Regions from separate parts of the Streptomyces sp. NPDC002324 genome, predicted to be linked through region 2. Evidence: riboswitches for the same ligand, from Rfam matches in the RefSeq annotation. Region 2 holds a riboswitch; each other region holds the start of a gene.

Region 1 (4,775 bases), on a different contig from region 2:
CACCACGCCGAGCCCGCGCACGCCAAGGGCAAGACGGGCATCCCCGGTGAGCGCAAGGCCGAGTTGATGACACATCTGCTGAACATCGACCCGCCGGACCACACCAGACTCCGCCGCCTGGTGTCGAAGGCGTTCACACCCCGGCGGGTCGCCGAGTTCGCCCCCCGGGTCCAGGAGTTGACCGACCGGCTGATCGACGGGTTCGCCGAGAAGGGCGAGGCCGACCTCATCCACGAGTTCGCCTTCCCCCTCCCCATCTACGCGATCTGCGACCTGCTGGGCGTTCCCCGGGAGGACCAGGACGACTTCAGGGACTGGGCGGGCATGATGATCCGGCATGGCGGTGGTCCGCGGGGCGGCGTCGCGCGGTCGGTGAAGAAGATGCGCGGCTACCTCGCCGACCTCATCCACCGCAAGCGGGAAGCGCTCACCGAGCACCCCGCCCCGGGCGAGGACCTCATCTCCGCGCTCATCCGCGCCTCCGACCACGGGGAGCACCTCACCGAGAACGAGGCCGCGGCGATGGCGTTCATCCTGCTGTTCGCCGGGTTCGAGACCACCGTCAACCTCATCGGGAACGGCACGTACGCCCTGCTCACCCACCCCGAGCAGCGGGCCCGCCTCCAGACCTCCCTCGCCGCCGGCGAGACCGGGCTGCTCGAAACCGGCGTCGAGGAACTCCTGCGCTACGACGGTCCCGTCGAACTCGCCACCTGGCGCTTCGCGACCGAGCCCCTCACGCTGGGCGGGCAGGACATCGCCCCCGGCGACCCGGTCCTCGTCGTCCTCGCGGCGGCCGACCGCGACCCGGCCCGTTTCGAGGACCCCGACACCCTGGACCTCTCCCGCCGTGACAACCAGCACCTCGGCTACGGCCACGGCATCCACTACTGCCTCGGCGCGCCGCTCGCCCGGCTCGAAGGCCAGAGCGCGCTGGCGACGCTCCTCACCCGGCTCCCCGATCTGCGACTCGCAGTGGATACGGCCGATTTGCGGTGGCGGGGAGGCCTCATCATGCGTGGATTGCGCACGCTTCCGGTGGAATTCACCCCACGGGCGCGGCCGTGAGTGGGTGGTGATCGCGCCGTGAGCGGCCCGTAGTTGTACCCGGACGGGCCGTAACACTACCCCATTCCGAGCCAGAAATTGACGCTCCCTCAACTCTGTGATCTTCACGTGATCTGCGCTGCATTAACTTGTGACAACTGATCGACTGCCGATACGTTCACACGTCAGTGCGAAGGGGGCACCGCGCCCGTCGCACAGACCACCGCTGTCGTGTGAAAGGCAACCGCATGCTCTCCGGGAACGGTCGTCACCGTCGCCCCCGTCAGGCTCCGGCTCTCCTCGTCGCGGCGGGAGTCACCGGGTCGGCCATCGCGATCCCACTCCTCGGCGCCACCGGCGCGAGCGCGGCGAGCGGAACCACCTGGGACCAGGTGGCGGAGTGCGAGAGCGGTGGCTTCTGGAGCGCGGACACCGGGAACGGGCGCTACGGCGGCCTCCAGCTGACCCAGGAGAACTGGGAGAAGTACGGCGGCCTCGACTACGCGACGACCGCGGACCAGGCCAGCCGTTCGCAGCAGATAGCCGTCGCCGAGAAGGTCCTCGCGGACCAGGGCGTAGGCGTCTGGTCCACCTGCGGACTGCTGCACAACCTGGGCGGCGACTCGGGTCCCGCCGACGTGGACACGGGTGTCGCGGACGACTCGTCCGACTCCGGCGGCGCATCCGGTTCATCGGGTGCATCGGATTCCTCCGACTCGACCGGGTCCACCGGCTCGGCCAAGTCGGCCGACGGCACCGACTCCACGCGCTCCGACGGGTCGAAGGAATCGACCGAGTCGACCGAGTCGTCGGACGCGTCCGCGAAGGCCCTCGACGGCTCCACGAAGGCGACCACCGAGCCGGACGCGGGCTCCGACGCCGCGGACTCCACCGATTCCGGCGACAGCGGCACCGGCACCGGCACCGGCTCCAAGGAATCCGGCAGTGCGAACACGGACGATTCCAGCCAGGCGGACGGCTCCGCGGCCGACGATGACGTCGACGGCGGCAGCGGCCGGCATCGCGGCGCCAGCGCCGACGAGGGCGCGGACACCGGCTCCGGGGCGGACAAGGCCGACGGCGCCACCTCAGGCCGTCACGCCTCGCGTGACGGCGGCGCGTCGAGCGAGGGCGCGGAGGGCGCCTACACCGTCCGCGTGGGCGACAGTCTGACCGGCATCGTGAACTCGCTCGGCCTGAACGGCGGGTGGCGGACGCTGTACTCCGAGAACGAGCGCACGGTCGGAACTGACCCGGACCTTATCCTTCCCGGTCAGACCCTCGAAGTCGGTGCCGAAACGGGCGAAAAGTAGCGGCAGTTCGCGTCATGGTTCGACCCTGAATGCCCGTTTTGATCATTGTGGGAGATGAATCACAGACCCCCTGATCGTCTTTGAAATTCGGGCAATCACCTGTTTACGGTCGTGACCGCTCGCCACAGCGGGCCCTCCCGGTCGGCACGCCGAATCCTGCCATCGGCCGTGAGGAACAGTCGTCGCGTCAAGCGCCGTAGGCAGGAGCGGGGGACCCAAGGTAAGTGCCGGGTCCGGCGGTTGCGGCCCTTCGGGGGCGCACGACCGGAACCGGCTGGGGGTGAAGCCGCGCGACGTGAGCCGAGAGGCGAGCGTGCGCGGCCGGGCAACTCAACCGGCCCGAACCCGACAGCTCACCTCGCAGGCGTCGGTGAGGGGATCTCTCCATGCTGTTTTCCAGCAAGGGCAAGCACCGTCGTCCGTCCAAGGCCGCTCGCGCCATCGCCGTCGTCGGTGTCACCGGCGCCGCGGCGGTCGCCGCCCCGCTGATGGCCGCCGGCAGCGCCTCCGCCGCCACCGCCTCCGAGTGGGACGCCGTCGCCCAGTGCGAGTCCGGCGGCAACTGGTCCATCAACACCGGCAACGGCTACTACGGCGGTCTGCAGTTCTCGGCCTCCACCTGGGCCGCCTACGGCGGTACGCAGTACGCCTCCACCGCCAACCAGGCGAGCAAGGCCCAGCAGATCGCGATCGCCGAGAAGGTCCTCGCCGGTCAGGGCAAGGGTGCCTGGCCGGTCTGCGGCAAGGGTCTGTCCGGCGCCTCCTACGACGGCGCCGCCGCCTCTTCCGGCAACGCCGACTCCTCCGGCTCCTCCTCGCAGAGCACGCAGGAGAGCACCAAGAAGAGCACCGAGGACACCCGCTCCTCCCGCTCCTCCGAGCGCGCCACCGTCAAGACCCCGACCGGCAAGAAGGTCAAGAAGGGCGACGGCGAGTACAAGGTCGTCACCGGTGACACCCTCAGCGCCATCGCCGCGAAGAAGAACGTCAAGGGTGGCTGGGAGAAGCTCTTCGAGCTGAACAAGGACATCATCGACGACGCCGACTTCATCTACCCGGGCCAGCAGCTCCACCTGAGCTGACCCACGGCGACCACGACGGCCGCCACACGCCTGCCGACCCCACGGCCGCCCCCACGGCCGGGCAGGCGGGGCAGGTTCAGCCGGGCCGGAAAACAGGCCGCTCCCCGGCTGAACCACAGCCCGCTCACAGCCGTGTCCTCCATAGTGAAGACCTCGTGAGGGCCGTCCCCCCGTCCCCACGGGCTCCCCGCCCCGGTGCGCATTCCCCCGTACGCACCGGGGCGGGGCTTTTTCGTGCCCGCCTCCTCCTTCTGTTCACTTTCTCGACCACCCCCCTTTGTTCCGACCGGGAACAATGGGTACGGTCTGTCTGTCCACGGGACGGTCGGTCGGCTGCCGACGGCCCGGGGACGGTTAGGCTCTAGTCGCCAGGCCCCAGCGGCCCCGCACAACCAGCGTCACATCCCATGAAGGAGATGCTCGTGCCGTCCATCGACGTCGTCGTAGCCCGGGAAATCCTCGACTCGCGAGGCAACCCCACCGTCGAGGTCGAGGTCGGCCTCGACGACGGCAGCACGGGTCGTGCCGCCGTTCCGTCCGGCGCCTCCACCGGTGCCTTCGAAGCCATCGAGCTGCGTGACGGCGACCCCAACCGCTACCTCGGCAAGGGCGTCGAGAAGGCCGTCCTCGCCGTGATCGAGCAGATCGGCCCGGAGCTCGTCGGCTACGACGCCACCGAGCAGCGCCTGATCGACCAGGCGATGTTCGACCTGGACGCCACCGACAACAAGGGCTCCCTCGGCGCCAACGCCATCCTCGGCGTCTCCCTCGCCGTCGCCCACGCCGCCTCCGAGGCCAGCGATCTGCCGCTCTTCCGCTACCTGGGCGGCCCGAACGCGCACCTGCTGCCCGTTCCGATGATGAACATCCTGAACGGCGGTTCGCACGCCGACTCCAACGTGGACATCCAGGAGTTCATGATCGCCCCCATCGGCGCGGAGTCCTTCTCCGAGGCCCTGCGCTGGGGCGCCGAGGTCTACCACACCCTCAAGAAGGTGCTGAAGACCAAGGGCCTGTCCACCGGCCTCGGCGACGAGGGCGGCTTCGCCCCGAACCTGGAGTCCAACCGCGCCGCCCTGGACCTCATCCTGGAGGCCATCAAGGAGGCCGGCTACACCCCCGGCGAGCAGATCGCCCTCGCCCTGGACGTCGCCGCCTCCGAGTTCTACAAGGACGGCGTCTACACCTTCGAGGGCAAGGAGCGCTCCGCCGCCGAGATGACGGAGTACTACGCCGACCTCGTCGCGTCGTACCCGCTCGTCTCCATCGAGGACCCGCTGTTCGAGGACGACTGGGCCGGCTGGAACACCATCACCGAGAAGCTGGGCGACAA
Region 2 (4,775 bases):
CCAGCGAACCCAGCTCGTCCCGTGCGGAGTTGAGCCGCTCGGTGCGGCGGGCGGCCTGGTCGCGCAGCTCTTCGAGGTTCTCCTGCGCTGTGTCGGCCTTCTCCTTCGCGCCGTTGTACTTCTCGGTGGCGACCTCGGCCTCTTGGAACAGCTTGTTCACTTTCGCCCTGACCTGGTCAGGCGTGAGCTGGGGGTCGGCGTGCCCGGTGCCGTCGAAACCCGTCGCGGTCGCCGCGCCCGCGAGGGCGAAGGTCGCGGCCGTGCGGACCGTGTGGCCGCCGAGTGAGCGCTGTCTGGGCTTGCGGTGCGCTGCCACGTGGAGTCCATGTCCTCTCCGTACGACCGCCGTCCGCGGTACGGACATCGTCCGACCGTACGGACCGCCTGGGGGGAGCGGTGACGCGTCCGGCGGCGGCCCGCACAGGGGGAGCGGGACGCCGCCGGACCTTCTCGGCGGTGGTGTCCGACTGCCGCCCCTGGCCGGGCGGCGGTGGGGAGCCGGTCACCTGAGGGAGGACGCTAAACCTGGGCGTGAGGGCACGGTAACGCGTTGTACGGAAGTGGCGTGCACCGACCACGAGGTGACCGTATGTGACCGTGATCCCGTCCTGGCGTCGCCGACTTCACGCTGCGCGATGACCGATACGGTCATTTCGGACCTGCCGGGAGGGCCGCGATGCTATGCGGCGCATATATGCAAGATCGTCACGGCCCCGCCGGATGCCCTCGTGCCGGTGCCCTCGTGTCGGATGTGTGCATGCCGGATGTCTTCGCGCGGGAGAACTTCGTGCCGGAGATTCGCGAAAGGCCATGCCCCCCGGAGGCCGCTTGCGGCCACCTTTCCCCGTGAGATGGAACGGCCCCCGCGCCCGGCCTACCGCGGACCCCTCATTAGGCTCCGCGCATGGACGTACTCATCCACATCCTCGTCGCCCTCCACATCATCGGCATCGCCTCCCTCCTGGGCGGTTTCCTGACCCAGATGAAGGCCATGGGCCAGGGCACCGCCCGCTTCGTCCCCGCGATGCTCCACGGCGCCCTCACCATGCTCGTCACCGGTGTGCTCCTCGTCGGCCTCAACCAGGCGGACGATCAACCCGTCGACAACATCAAGATCGGCGTCAAACTCGCACTGCTGATCGTGATCCTGGGACTGGTCTACGTGAAACGGGACGAAGAGACGGTGGAGAAGCCGCTGTTCGGCCTGGTGGGCGCGCTGACCATCGCGAACATCTTCATCGCGGTGCTCTGGACCTGACGGCGCGCCCCCGGGTCGACCGTGCGGCTACGCAGGCCGCACCACGCTGTGCACCGACGACTCGCCGTCGTGGAAGACCGACTCCTCGCGGACGTAGGTGCCCGGCTTCGGGGCGTGGATCATCATGCCGTTGCCTATGTAGAGGCCGACATGGCCGATGTTGTCGTAGAAGAAGACCAGGTCGCCGGGCCTGGCCTCGGCGAGGGGGACCGTGGTGCCGGCGGTGAGCTGATCGAAGGTGGTGCGGGGGAGGTCGACGCCGGCGGCCTTCCAGGCGGCCTGGGTGAGCCCGGAGCAGTCGTAGGAGCCGGGGCCGGTGGCGCCCCAGACGTACGGCTTGCCGATCTGCGCGCGGGCGAAGGCGATGGCCCTGTCGGCCTTCGCGGCATAGGTGAAGTCCTCGGCCGGGAGGGTGGTCCCGGAGGTGGCGCCGGTGGACGTCTCCGTGCCGGTGGACGTGTCCTCCCAGGTGTCCTGCGATCCCTGGCCTTCCTGCGATCCCCGGCCTGGCTGTTGTGATCCCTGGCCTTCCTGCGATCCCTGACCCTCCTGGGCAGGCGGGGCTTCCCGCGTCTCCACGGTCGTCGCCCGTGCCGCCTGCTGTCGCGCGAGTTCCTCCGCCTTGCGGTCGGCCTCCTCCCGCTCGCGCTGTTCGATCGCGGCGAGCCGGGCCCTCTCCTCGGCGGTGAGGCCGGCGAGCAGCTCACGGGCCTGGGCGAGCTTCGCCTGGACCTTGGCCTTGCCGGCCTTGAGCCTGTTCTGCGACTCGGTGAGCTGTTCGAGGCTGTCGCTCGCCTCCTGGCGCTGATCCGCCGCCTCGGCCTGCTCGGTGACGTACGCGCCGACGGCCTCCTGCCGGCGGTCTGCCGAACGGTCCGTCAACTGGTTCTGGTCGAGGTAGCCCTGCGGGTCGCCCGCCAGCAGCGGCGAGGCCAGGTCGGGGGCCGCCGCGCCCGTGCGGTACTGGGGCGCGGTGAAGGAACCGAGTTCCTCCCGCGTCTCGTTGAGCTTCTCCGTGCGCTTGGCGACGCCGTCGAGAAGGGTGTCGACCTGTTTCTTCTGCCTGGCCGTCTTCTCCTTGGCCCCGTAGTAGTTCTCGGTCGCCGAACCGGCCTGGCGGTAGAGGGCGTCGACCTTCTTCTCGACTTCCTCCAGGCTCGGCTTGTCGTCGGTCGAGGGCGCGGCCGTGGCGGTGCCCGACTGGGAGAGCAGGGCCACCGAGGTGAGGGCGGCGGTGGCGAGAGCGGGGGTGCGTATGCCCGCGCGCGTTCCGGCCGGACGCGGCTTGCGGTGCGGCGCCATGGTGCGGCGTCTCCTTCCGTTGTCCGCCTACCGAGTTAGCTGTCGGGTTCGGGCGCAAGCTTCGGAAGGTTTGCCCTACGGCCCTCGCCGCGCGCGGCGGTCGGGTCGATTCACCCCGGAGAACGGTGGGTCCCCGGCTCCGGGCGCCTCGGGGAGGCGTACCGGACTCGGCGGAGGTCGTGCGGCCCGGCGACGTTCGCCGGTTGGGTCGTACGGCCCAGAAGAAAAAGTTAGCCAACTCGTGTGGCTCGTGTGAAGGTTGATGTGCGATATGCCCGATACGTTTTCGTGACCTTAGCCTCTTCGGCGCGACAAACGGTAGGCTCGATCGCTCACCGTCGCACGGCGGTCGCGGTAGGTGGCGGGGGCGGACTTTCCGGGGCGGCCTCTCGCTGTCAGTGCGGGCGCCTAGACTCGGAGAGCGATGAGCAGCCTCTTTGACGACAGCTTCCTGGCGGACCTCCAGGCCCCCCGCGGCCATGCGGAGGAGCCCCCGCCGCCACCCGAGGACGATCACGTACCGGAGCCGCTTCCGGACGATCTGTTCGGTGGGAAGTTCGACGTGCCCCCGGACCGGGACGCGTACTACCGCGACGGAGCCCCCCGTCCCGCCCTGGACGCGGCGGCCCTCCTGGACGGGCTGAACGAGAACCAGCGCGCGGCCGTGGTCCACGCGGGTTCGCCCCTGCTTATCGTGGCCGGAGCCGGCTCCGGCAAGACCCGGGTGCTCACCCACCGCATCGCGCACCTGCTCGGCGAGCGGCGCGTCCACCCGGGCCAGATCCTCGCGATCACCTTCACCAACAAGGCCGCGGGCGAGATGAAGGAGCGCGTCGAGCAGCTCGTCGGACCGCGCGCGAACGCGATGTGGGTCATGACCTTCCACAGCGCGTGTGTACGGATCCTGCGGCGCGAGTCGAAGAAGCTTGGCTTCACGTCCTCCTTCTCGATCTACGACGCCGCCGACAGCAAGCGCCTGATGGCGCTCGTCTGCCGTGACCTGGACCTCGATCCGAAGCGTTTCCCGCCCAAGTCCTTCAGCGCCAAGATCTCGAATCTGAAGAACGAGCTGATCGACGAGGAGGACTTCGCCGCCCAGGCCACCGACGGCTTCGAGAAGACCCTCGCCCAGGCCTACGCGCTCTACCAGTCCCGCCTCCGTGAGGCGAACGCGCTCGACTTCGACGACCTGATCATGACGACGGTCAATCTGCTGCGCGCCTTCCCCGATGTCGCCGAGCACTACCGCCGCCGCTTCCGCCACGTCCTCGTGGACGAGTACCAGGACACCAACCACGCCCAGTACGCTCTGGTCAGAGAGCTGGTCGGCACCTCCGAGCACCCCGTGGACGTGCCGCCCAACGAGTGGGACGTACCGCCCGCCGAACTCTGTGTCGTGGGTGACGCCGACCAGTCGATCTACGCCTTCCGTGGCGCGACCATCCGCAACATCCTCCAGTTCGAGGAGGACTACCCGGACGCGACGACGATCCTGCTGGAGCAGAACTACCGCTCCACCCAGACGATCCTGAGCGCGGCCAATGCGGTCATCGAGCGCAACGAGTCCCGCCGCCCGAAGAACCTGTGGACGAACGCGGGCGCGGGCGCGCAGATCACCGGCTATGTCGCCGACACCGAGCACGACGAGGCCCAGTTCGTCGCCGACGAGATAGACCGGTTGACGGACGCGGGCGACGCGAAGGCCGGCGACGTCGCCGTCTTCTACCGTACGAACGCCCAGTCCCGTGTCTTCGAAGAGGTGTTCATCCGCGTCGGCCTGCCCTACAAGGTCGTCGGCGGCGTCCGCTTCTACGAGCGCAAGGAGGTCCGGGACGTCCTCGCGTATCTGCGGGTCCTCGCCAACCCGGAGGACTCGGTCCCGTTGCGCCGCATCCTCAACGTCCCCAAGCGCGGCATCGGCGACCGCGCGGAGGCGATGATCGACGCCCTGTCGCAGCGCGAGAAGATCAGCTTCCCGCAGGCGCTGAAGCGCGTCGACGAGGCCTACGGCATGGCGGCCCGGTCCACGAACGCGGTCAAGCGGTTCAACACGCTGATGGAGGACCTGCGGACCGTCGTGGAGTCCGGCGCCGGACCGGCGACCATCCTGGAGGCGGTCCTCGAACGGACCGGCTATCTGGCCGAGTTGCAGGCCTCCACCGACCCCCAGGACGAGACCCGCATCGAGAACCTCCAGGAACTCGCCGCCGTCGCG
Region 3 (4,775 bases), on a different contig from region 2:
TCCTTGCCGGCCGCGCAGTGCATCAGCGCGGGCACACTGTCCTCGGCCAGGGCGTGCAGCACACGGGAGTGCTCGGCCGTGCGGTGCTTGATCATCGTCCGGTAGGAGGCGATCATCCGGCCGGCCGCCCTGCCGTCGCCCAGCAGTGCGCGCAGCTGGTCCAGGTCGCCGTCCCGGACCATCTTCCAGAACTCGGCGCCGTCCGCCGGGTCGCTCAGCGGCAGGTTCACATTGACAACGCCGGGCAGCTCGACGTCCGGGCCCTCCAGCTTCTGGTCGGCCGCGTTGCGGAAGTCGAAGACCGTGTGCAGGTTCAGCGAGGCCAGGAACGCGGTGTCCTCGTCGGTGGCGTGCGCGAGGTGCCCGCTGCGGAACAGGACCCCGTGACGCACTCGGCGGCCGTCCACCGTCGGCAGACCTCCCACATCGCGGAAATTGCGCACTCCGGTCAGCTCGGGCTCGGTCGACGGGATCTGCTGCGTCACTGGGGCTCCCTCCCATCCGTCCGTCGGCGGCATCACCGACGGGCACCCTCGACACTGAGGCGCGCCCTCGACGATACGACATGGGTGCGTACGCCAATGAGTTGTCCACAGGCGGTCGTGGCGCGCCCGTCCGAGGTTGTCCACAGGCCCCGTCGAGTGCGCGGAGCGACCTGCGATGATGTTGCCGCCTGATCGCACCTGTTCGAATCTGTGGGGGCTTGATGTTGGAAATCGGCACAGACGGCCGGACCTGGATTCTTTCCGGGCCCAGGAGCAGCTATGCCCTGCGGCTCACGGAGAACGACGAGCTGCTGCACCTGCACTGGGGTCCCCGGATCGCGCTCGCCGACGCCGAGGCGCTGGCCGCGCGACAGCAGCTGCCGTACTGGCCGTTCGAGGCCCCGGTCGACGGACACGAGGAGTACCCCGTCGAGGGCGGACCTCGCTTCACCCGTCCCGCCCTGTCCGTGCGCACGGACGAGCGGCGCGGCACCGAGTGGACCTTCCGGGAGTACGAGACGGACGGTGACGAGCTGCGATTGCGGTTCGCCGACGGCGCGCTCGGGATCACGCTGCACTACCGACTGCGCGACGACGTCATCGAGCGCTGGGTGACCCTGGTCAACGACGGGCCGGCGGTGGAGCTGCTGCGGGCCGACTCGGCGACGTGGACGCTGCCGCCGCGCGCGGACGAGCCCTGGCGGCTGTCCCAGCTGCACGGACGATGGGCGGCCGAGTCGCGGCTCGTGCGCGGCGACCTCACCTACGGCGAGAAGGTCATCGGCAGCCGGCGCGGCCACACCGGGCACCAGCACCTGCCCTGGGTCGCCCTGGACACCGACGCCACCGAGGAGCGCGGCGAGGTCTACGGCTGCGCCCTGGGCTGGTCGGGATCCTGGCGGATCGCGGTCGCACAACTGCCGGACGCCCGCGTGCAGATCACCGGCGGCGCCGGATACGACGAGTCCGGTCTGCTGCGGCTGGAGACGGGGGAGACGTTCACCACGCCCGTCTTCGCCGGCCTGTGGAGCGACGGCGGCCACGGCGGGGCGAGCCGCGCCTGGCACGCGTACCAGCGGACGTACGTCATCCCGGACGCGGACCAGGACCGGCCGGTGCTCTTCAACTCCTGGGAGGCCACCGAGTTCGACATCTCCGAGGAGCAGCAGGGGACGCTCGCGCGGCGCGCGGCGGCCATCGGGGTCGAACTGTTCGTCGTGGACGACGGCTGGTTCGGGGCGCGTACGAGCGACCGGGCCGGCCTCGGCGACTGGACGCCCAACCCGGACCGCTTCCCGAAGGGGCTCAAGCCCCTCGCCGAATACGTGCACGCCCTCGGAATGCGGTTCGGTATCTGGGTCGAGCCCGAGATGGTCAACCCGGACAGCGAGCTGTACCGGGCGCATCCCGAATGGGCACAGTTCCAACCGGGACGAAAGCGGACGGAGCTGCGTAATCAGCTCGTCCTCAATCTCGCGCGCGAGGACGTCCAGGAATACCTGTGGGAGAAGCTGGACGCGTTGCTGTCCAGTGCGCCGATCGACTATGTGAAGTGGGACTTCAACCGCTGCTTCACGGATGCCGGCTGGCCCGGCGAGCCGTATCCGCAGAAACTGTGGATCGAGCATGTGCACGCCTTCTACGCCCTGCTGGACCGGCTGCGGGCCGCGCACCCGGGGGTGGCGTTCGAGTCGTGCTCCGGCGGCGGCGGTCGTATCGACCTCGGGGTGATGGCCCGGACGGACCAGGTGTGGACGTCGGACAACACCGACCCGCTAGACCGGCTCGCCATCCAGCACGGCTTCAGCCAGATCCACCCGGCCCGGACCATGGCGGCATGGGTCACCGACAGCCCGAACAACCAGCTCAACGGCCGGGTCAGCACCCTGCGGTTCCGTTTCGTCAGCGCCATGGCGGGCGTGCTCGGCGTCGGTGGCGACCTCACCGAGTGGACGGAGGAGGAGCTGGCCGAGGCGGGGAGCTGGGTCGAGCTGTACAAGCGGATCCGGCCGGTCGTGCAGCGCGGTGATCTCTACCGGCTGCGCCCGCCGACGGGTGGCCTGAGCGCCGTGCAGTACGTCCTCGACGACGAGGTCGTGGTCCTGGCCTGGCTCCAGGCCCAGCACTACGGTGAGCAGCCCGCTCCGCTCCGGCTGCGCGGACTGGACCCGACAGAAGTGTATGAGTGCCGCGAAACGGGCGAAGTGCACCGAGGGGCCGTTCTGTTGCACCACGGGTTGCCGACGGGGTTGCGTGGCGACTTCGATGCGACGGTTATCCACCTGCGTCGCACTTGAGCGATCTGTCCGAAATAGAGCTTTAAATCCAACAAGCCCTGGAATAAAGCCTACTGGCCCGTAGGGGAGTGAGCAGCGTCATATTCGTGACGTTCCGCTGTCGCCATGTGCACGTAATTCGCGCATGTTTCCAGGGCGGTTGGGAAATGTTCAAGACCGGTCTTCGACGGAGCGTGATGGTGGATTGATGTAAGGATCAGGTAGAAAGACGCACAGGAAGTCCCAATGGTTGTCTCTGTGGGCACAAGTCGCTTACGTTCGGCGTCAATCCGGACGGACGCCCAATCCTGCCGCCGACCGGAGCCGCACACCGACCCGATCCACGGCAGGAGCGGGGGACCCACAGGAATCACCGCCTGTTCCGGTCTCCGGAAGAGGCTAGGGGTACAGCCGTGCGCGAGCACGGCCGGACATCTCCAGTCCGCACCCGACAGCTCACCTCGCAGGCGCCGGAGAGGAATTCGTCATGCCCGCGAAGGGTAAGCACCGCCGTCCCAAGTCCCAGCGTTTCACCCGCTCGATCGCCGCCGCCGGGACCGGCGGTGCTGCGCTCGCGCTGCCGCTGATCGGAGCCGCCGGCGCCCAGGCCGCCACCCCGACGGCCGCCGTGTCCGGGGCTTCCGAGAAGACGGCCACGATCGCCACCCAGCAGGCCGCGGCCGAGGCGGGCGCGCGGATCGAGCAGGCGGAGAAGGCCGCGCAGGCGGAGCGGACCGCCACCAAGAAGACGGCCAAGACCTACTCGGTGAAGGTCGGCGACTACCTCGCGAAGATCGCGGACGAGCAGGACGTCGACGGGGGCTGGAAGCGCCTCTACTCGGACAACCGCGAGGCGATCGGCTCCGACCCGTCGCTGATCCACCCGGGTCTGAAGCTGTCGATAGGCGGGCAGGCCGCGTCGGGCGGTACGCCGCAGTCGTCGAAGCCGCAGCTGTCGCAGTCCTCGAAGCCTGCCGAGTCGTCGACGACGCCGAAGCCCTCCGCACCCGCCAAGCAGGAGTCCAAGGACACCCAGGCGTCGGCCTCCACGTCGAACGGCCAGTCCTCGTCGGCCAACAGCTCCGGCTTCAGCCTGCCCATCCAGGGCGCCACCGTCGGCACGGCGTACAAGACCGCCGGCAGCATGTGGTCCAGCGGCTACCACACGGGCGTCGACTTCGTGGCCCCGACCGGGACCGCCCTCAAGGCCGTGGGCGCGGGCACCGTCGTCTCCGCCGGCTGGGGCGGCGCGTACGGCAACCAGGTCGTCATCCGGCTGGCCGACGGCTACTACGCCCAGTACGCCCACCTCTCCTCGATCTCCGTCTCCGCGGGGCAGTCCGTGAGCGGCGGTCAGCAGATCGGCCTCTCGGGCGCGACCGGCAACGTCACCGGGCCGCACCTGCACTTCGAGATCCGCACCACGCCGTCCTACGGCTCGGACCTCGACCCGCTGGCCTACCTTCGCTCGAAGGGCGTCAGCGTCTGAGGTTCCGTCCCTCAACCACACCGAAGGCCGGCCCCGCTTCTTGGGGGCCGGCCTTCGGTGTTGCGGTCGTGTGGCATGGCCGACCGAAGCCTCGACAGGGGGCGAACGGAAGTACACAGTGATCTCCGTAAGCGCTTTCTATGCGGGGGGATCCGGGTTCCGCGTCGCGTCGCGTCGTCGTTCCCCTTTCCTTCCATCGGGACAGGAGTGTCATGACCACCCGTAGAGCTTTCGGAGCCCTCGCCGCCGGTGCCGCCCTCGCGGCGCTCGCTCCGGCGGGGACGGCGGCCGCGCACCCGCGTCCGAGGCGGGGCCGGCTGATCGCCGCCGACGACTTCCGGCACGGGCTCGGGCAGTGGGCCGTGGAGTTGGAGAGGGGCGGGGTGGTCGCCGCATCGCGGGGTGTGCTGGAGGTCGATGTGCCGGCCGGGGCCACGGTCTGGTTCAAGCGGAAACTGCAAGGGCCGTACGTCGTCGAGTACACGGCCACGCCGGTCTCGGCGGGCGGGGCCAACGACAGGGTCT
Region 4 (4,775 bases), on a different contig from region 2:
GAAGCGGTCGCCGGCACGCGCGTATGACGAACGCCGCGCGGTCCTCACGGACTCACGCGGCGTCGCCGCTTCGTTCTCCGACCGGCTCTACGGGGTCAGACCCTTGCTGCGCAGCCACGCCGCCGGGTCGATGCCGCTGGCCGAGCCGCCCGGGTGGACCTCCATGTGGAGGTGGGCGCCGGTGACGTTGCCGGTGGCGCCCACGCGGCCGATGACGTCGCCGGTGGCGACCTTCTGGCCGACGCTGACACCGATGGAGGACTGGTGGGCGTACCAGATCTCGGTGCCGTCATCGAGGGTGAGGACGGTCTTGTAGCCGTAGGAGCCCTCGTAGCCGGCCTGCGTGATGGTGCCGCTGTGGACGGCCTTGATCAGGGTGCCGGTCGGGGCGGCGAAGTCGAGGCCGGTGTGGTATCCGGAGGACCAGTAGGGGCCGGCCTGACCGAAGGTGGAGGTGAGGGTGTACGAGGAGGTCGGCAGCGTGAACTGCTTGGCGAGGGAGGCGAGACGCTCCGCTTCCTTCTTCGCCGCGGCCTCCTCGGCCGCCTTCTTCTCGGCGGCGGCCTCCTTGGCCTCGGCTTCCTTCTTCTCCTTGGCGGCCAGCTCGGCGGCCTTGTCCGCGGCGGCGGTCTGGGCGGCCTCGGCGGCGGCCTTGTCGAAGGCGTCCTGCTGGGACTCGGCCTGCGCCATGATGCGGGCGCGCAGCGCCTCACCGGCGTCGGCGGTGCCCTGTTCGGTGTCGGCGGCCGTCAGGCCGGCGCTGCTGAGGGGGGATCTGGAGGCCTCGGGCTCCGGCTGGTCGGCCTCGTCCTCGTCCTCGAAGACCGAGCCGACGTTCGGCATGTCGGGCATCGAGATGGACACGGGGGCCTTGCCGGACTGCGCGCTGGCCATGCCGGCGCCGCTGACGGCGGCTATGACACCGACACCGAGAACCGTGGAGCTGCGGGCGAGACCGCCACGAGCGAGTACGCCGGTCTTCTTGGCGACGCGGTGCCGACCGCGAGCGGGGCGAAGGGAGTCCTCACTGGGATTCCACTCCTGCCAGGGGCCCTCGTTGTCGCTGTTGTAGCTGCCGTAGCCGAACGTCTGGCTCTCGCCGTCACGCTGGTCGGGCACGAACGGGGCTTCGGTCGCGGACCGGTTCGACGCCACGTGGGCGTACTCCTTCCTTCCTCCTCGCCTACCGGGTTAGCTGACGGGTTCGGAGCAGGAAGGTCTCCTACGCGCGTAAACCGGTCGTGCGCACTGCCACGACGGTCTCCGTGCGATTCACCCCAGGGTGGTGGTTCCCCGGTTCCCTTGCGGGATTCGGCGCGTGAGCACGGAGCCGTCTCTTGTGACGGCTGGGACGACCGCGCTGCGTTATCGAACGTTAATAGACGCGAGTACTCCATTCCAAGCTGTTCCGAATGATCGTTCCGGCGTTCCCGGTGGACTTTACGGGTCATGAGGGGTTTAAAACGGGCGAGTTGACTTGCCTCACGAGTAACAAAAGTTCTGACGCCATATCAGCAGACCTACGGAAGACGGTCGAACAAACACGTTCGGTGACATTCGGTGACAGGAGCGCCTCCGAGCCTCCGTGCCTGCCGGATGTCACGGGCGGCGGACCGCCAGAAGGGCCATGTCGTCCGTCGTGCGGTCGCCCGTGTGCCGGCGCACCTCGTCCGCCAGGGTCGTCAAGAGGGCGCGCGGGGCGGAGAAGACCCTGCCGGACAGGCGCTCGGCCGGGTCGTAGAAGGCACCGCGCGCGTCCCGCGCCTCGGAGAGACCGTCCGTGTAGAACAACAGCGTGGCGCCGGGCGGAAATTCGGCCTCCTCCGCGCGGTCGGGCCAGGCGCCCAGGTCCTCCATGCCCAGCGGGAGGGCCGGCCGCCGGGCGTCCAGGGTGCACAGGGTGCCGTCGGCGAGCAGCAACAAAGGCGACGGATGCCCCCGGTTGACGATCCGGGCGCGTCCGGCCCCGTGCGGGAACTCCGCCAGAACCGCCGTCACGAACCCCTCGTACTCCACCGCCGCGTCCCGCAGCGCGGCCTCCCGCCTGGTCGTCTCCCGGGCCAGCGCCCGCTCCAGCCGCTGGGCGACCGCTTCGAGCGTCGACTCCTGCTCGGCCGCCTCCCGGAACGCGCCGATCAGCACCGCCACCGCCGACACCGCGCCCAGCCCCTTGCCGCGCACATCGCCCACGATCACCCGTACGCCGTGGGGCGAGTCCTGCACCGCGTACAGATCACCCCCGATCGACGCCCCCGCCTGCGCGGCCTCGTACCGCGCGGCGATCTCCAGCCCGCCGATCCGCTCCTGCGGCACCGGCAGTACGGCCCGCTGCGCCGCCTCGGCGATCTCGCGGGCGGTGGCGAGCCGGGCGTCGCTGCGGCGGACGAGGCGGTTGATCAGTACGGCCAGTACGGCGACGGTGGCCACCGTGGCGATCTCGGTGATCGCGTCCACCTGACCCGTGTCGCCGTAGTAGCCGCGCACGGCGCTGACCCCGGCGACCGAGGCGATTCCGACGATCACCGTGCCGAGCAGCGAGAAGAGCGGGGCCGCCACCAGGGGCGAGGCGGTGAAGAAGGGGACGGCCGTGAACTCGCGCGGGGTGAAGTGGTCGTAGAAGAGGCCGATGGTGATGAGCAGGGCCGGGAGGACGCGAAGGAGCGTACGGACGTACGAGAGCCGCCACCCGCTCGGCTCCCTCACCCCCGCCACCCCTTCTCGCTGCCCACGGATACAGGGTTTCCGGCGATGGAGCCCGGGGCTAGTCGACGGGGCCGATTGGGCTAGCGGGAGGGGAGCCGGCAGGAGGGGCCGGCAGGAGGGGGAGGAGGGGCCGGCGGGAGGGAGCGGAGGGGGTGGACCCTGGATTCAGCCCGCGGTCAGTCCCGTCAGTCCCGTCAGCTCCGGCAGCTCCGGGAGGGGGAGCGTGTGCTGGGTCTGGAGGACTTTCGCGCGGAGGTAGCGCACGTTGTGGGCGGTGGTGAAGACGCCGGTGGGGACGCGGTGGCGGACGCCCATGCCCAGGTCGCGGAGCTGCTGCGCCTTGTCGGGGTTGTTCGAGAGGAGGTCCAGCCGGTCGATGCCGAGGGCACCCAGCATCTGGGCCGCCGCCGTGTAGTCACGGGCGTCCTCGGGCAGGCCGAGCGCCGCGTTCGCCTCGTAGGTGTCGAGCCCCTGGTCCTGGAGGGCGTACGCGTCGAGCTTGTTGTAGAGGCCGATACCCCGGCCCTCCTGGCGGAGGTAGAGGAGGACGCCGCCGCGTTCGGCGATCCGCTCCACCGCCTCGCGCAGCTGCGGACCGCAGTCGCAGCGGGCCGACCCGAAGACGTCGCCGGTCAGGCACTCGGAGTGCAGCCGGACCAGCGGGTCCGTGCCGGGGGCGGGGTCGCCGAGGACGAGCGCCAGGTGCTCCTGGCCGTCGACGAGGCCGTGGAAGGTGACCAGTTCGGCGTCTACGCCGTAGCCGTCCTGGAAACGCAGCGGCACCCGGACGCGGGCACGCGGGGTGGCAGCGGGAATGTCGGGCATGCGGGATCTCCGGTCCTGGTGCGGGCGTCGTCATGCTTCAGATTTGAAGCATGACGCTCGGCAGGACTCTAACCCCTGCTTCAAATTTCAAGCAACCTCTTTGGGATGCCTCACATTCCCGCGACCCGGGAATAAACGCGAGACCTACTCCCCGGACGGACCGGCCTGGCTCGACGGACACGCGCGGCGGCGCCACGGCAGATCGTCGGAGCCGGGGGCCGCCTGCGGGTCCCCGCCCTGGATCGCCGTCGCGATGGACGCGCAGATCTCCTCGAACTGACCGATCTGCTCGGGGCTGAGATGGTCGAAGACGGCCTTGCGGACCGTTTCGACATGGCCCGGCGCCACCCGCTCCAACAGGCCCATGCCCTCGTCGGTGAGCACGGCGACACTGCCCCGCTTGTCCCACTGGCAGTCCTCGCGCCGCACCACGCCGTCCTTCTCCAGCCGGGTGACGACATACGTCAGCCGACTGCGCGTGATCTTCTGATGCTGGGCGAGATCGGTCATCCGCATCCGCCGGTCCGGCGCCTCGGAGAGGGAGGCCAGCACGGAGTAGTAGAGGTGCGGCAGACCGGCCTCCTGCTGGAGCTGCCGGTCGAGCGCGTCCTCCAGGAGCGAGCTGGCGGCCACGTAGGCACGCCAGGCACGCTGCTCGTCGGGGGTGAGCCAGCGGGTCGTCATACGTACAGTGTAGTTATTGTTTAAAACTTGAACCAAGCCCCGCCGGAACGCCACCCCGACCGGCCCCACCGCCGTAGTCCCATCCCCACCACCGAAGTCGCAGCCTCACCGCCGTAGCCCCATCCCCACCGCCGTCACCGCCAGGGAGCGCGTCCATGCCCCAGCCCTACGTCCTGTTGTCCGCCGCCGTCTCCCTCGACGGCTTCCTGGACGACACCGGGCCCGAGCGGCTGCTGCTCTCCGGCCCGGCCGACTTCGACCGGGTCGACGAGGTGCGCGCGGCCAGCGACGCCATCCTGATCGGCGCCGGCACCCTGCGCACCGACAACCCCCGCCTGCTGGTCAACTCCCCCGAGCGCCGCGCGGCCCGTGTCGCCGCCGGACTCTCCGAGTACCCGCTGAAGGTCACGGTCAGCGCGTCCGGCGATCTCGACCCGGCGGCCCAGTTCTGGCACACGGGCGGCGCGAAGGTCGTGTACACGACGGACACGGGTGCGGGGCGGCTGCGCGACCTGGGCCTGCCGACCGGCCCGAACGGGGTCGACGTGGTGTCCGTCGGCCCC

The links. Region 2 has a riboswitch for cyclic di-AMP ahead of ACWCRJ_RS08180 (NlpC/P60 family protein). Riboswitches for the same ligand answer to the same signal wherever they lie in the genome.
Region 1: it holds a riboswitch for cyclic di-AMP, as region 2 does, so the genes downstream of both, ACWCRJ_RS28690 (transglycosylase family protein) here and ACWCRJ_RS08180 (NlpC/P60 family protein) in region 2, are expected to answer to the same signal.
Region 3: it holds a riboswitch for cyclic di-AMP, as region 2 does, so the genes downstream of both, ACWCRJ_RS25930 (peptidoglycan DD-metalloendopeptidase family protein) here and ACWCRJ_RS08180 (NlpC/P60 family protein) in region 2, are expected to answer to the same signal.
Region 4: it holds a riboswitch for cyclic di-AMP, as region 2 does, so the genes downstream of both, ACWCRJ_RS39005 (M23 family metallopeptidase) here and ACWCRJ_RS08180 (NlpC/P60 family protein) in region 2, are expected to answer to the same signal.

Annotation. Positions count from the first base shown of each region.
Region 1 is NZ_JBSFCF010000025.1:119,392-124,166, forward strand. It holds gene ACWCRJ_RS28680 (cytochrome P450 family protein) at 1-1,068, shown strand, start outside; gene ACWCRJ_RS28685 (transglycosylase family protein) at 1,296-2,360, shown strand; cyclic di-AMP (ydaO/yuaA leader) riboswitch at 2,543-2,742, shown strand; gene ACWCRJ_RS28690 (transglycosylase family protein) at 2,747-3,442, shown strand; gene eno (phosphopyruvate hydratase) at 3,865-4,775, shown strand, end outside.
Region 2 is NZ_JBSFCF010000004.1:142,888-147,662, reverse strand. It holds gene ACWCRJ_RS08190 (NlpC/P60 family protein) at 1-316, opposite strand, end outside; gene ACWCRJ_RS08185 (hypothetical protein) at 905-1,258, shown strand; gene ACWCRJ_RS08180 (NlpC/P60 family protein) at 1,286-2,560, opposite strand; cyclic di-AMP (ydaO/yuaA leader) riboswitch at 2,570-2,743, opposite strand; gene pcrA (DNA helicase PcrA) at 2,985-4,775, shown strand, end outside.
Region 3 is NZ_JBSFCF010000021.1:118,866-123,640, forward strand. It holds gene ACWCRJ_RS25920 (tyrosine-protein phosphatase) at 1-485, opposite strand, end outside; gene ACWCRJ_RS25925 (alpha-galactosidase) at 707-2,782, shown strand; cyclic di-AMP (ydaO/yuaA leader) riboswitch at 3,085-3,244, shown strand; gene ACWCRJ_RS25930 (peptidoglycan DD-metalloendopeptidase family protein) at 3,249-4,250, shown strand; gene ACWCRJ_RS25935 (DUF6250 domain-containing protein) at 4,463-4,775, shown strand, end outside.
Region 4 is NZ_JBSFCF010000049.1:1,215-5,989, forward strand. It holds gene ACWCRJ_RS39005 (M23 family metallopeptidase) at 88-1,155, opposite strand; cyclic di-AMP (ydaO/yuaA leader) riboswitch at 1,166-1,327, opposite strand; gene ACWCRJ_RS39010 (PP2C family protein-serine/threonine phosphatase) at 1,600-2,712, opposite strand; gene ACWCRJ_RS39015 (GTP cyclohydrolase II) at 2,869-3,528, opposite strand; gene ACWCRJ_RS39020 (MarR family winged helix-turn-helix transcriptional regulator) at 3,673-4,212, opposite strand; gene ACWCRJ_RS39025 (dihydrofolate reductase family protein) at 4,368-4,775, shown strand, end outside.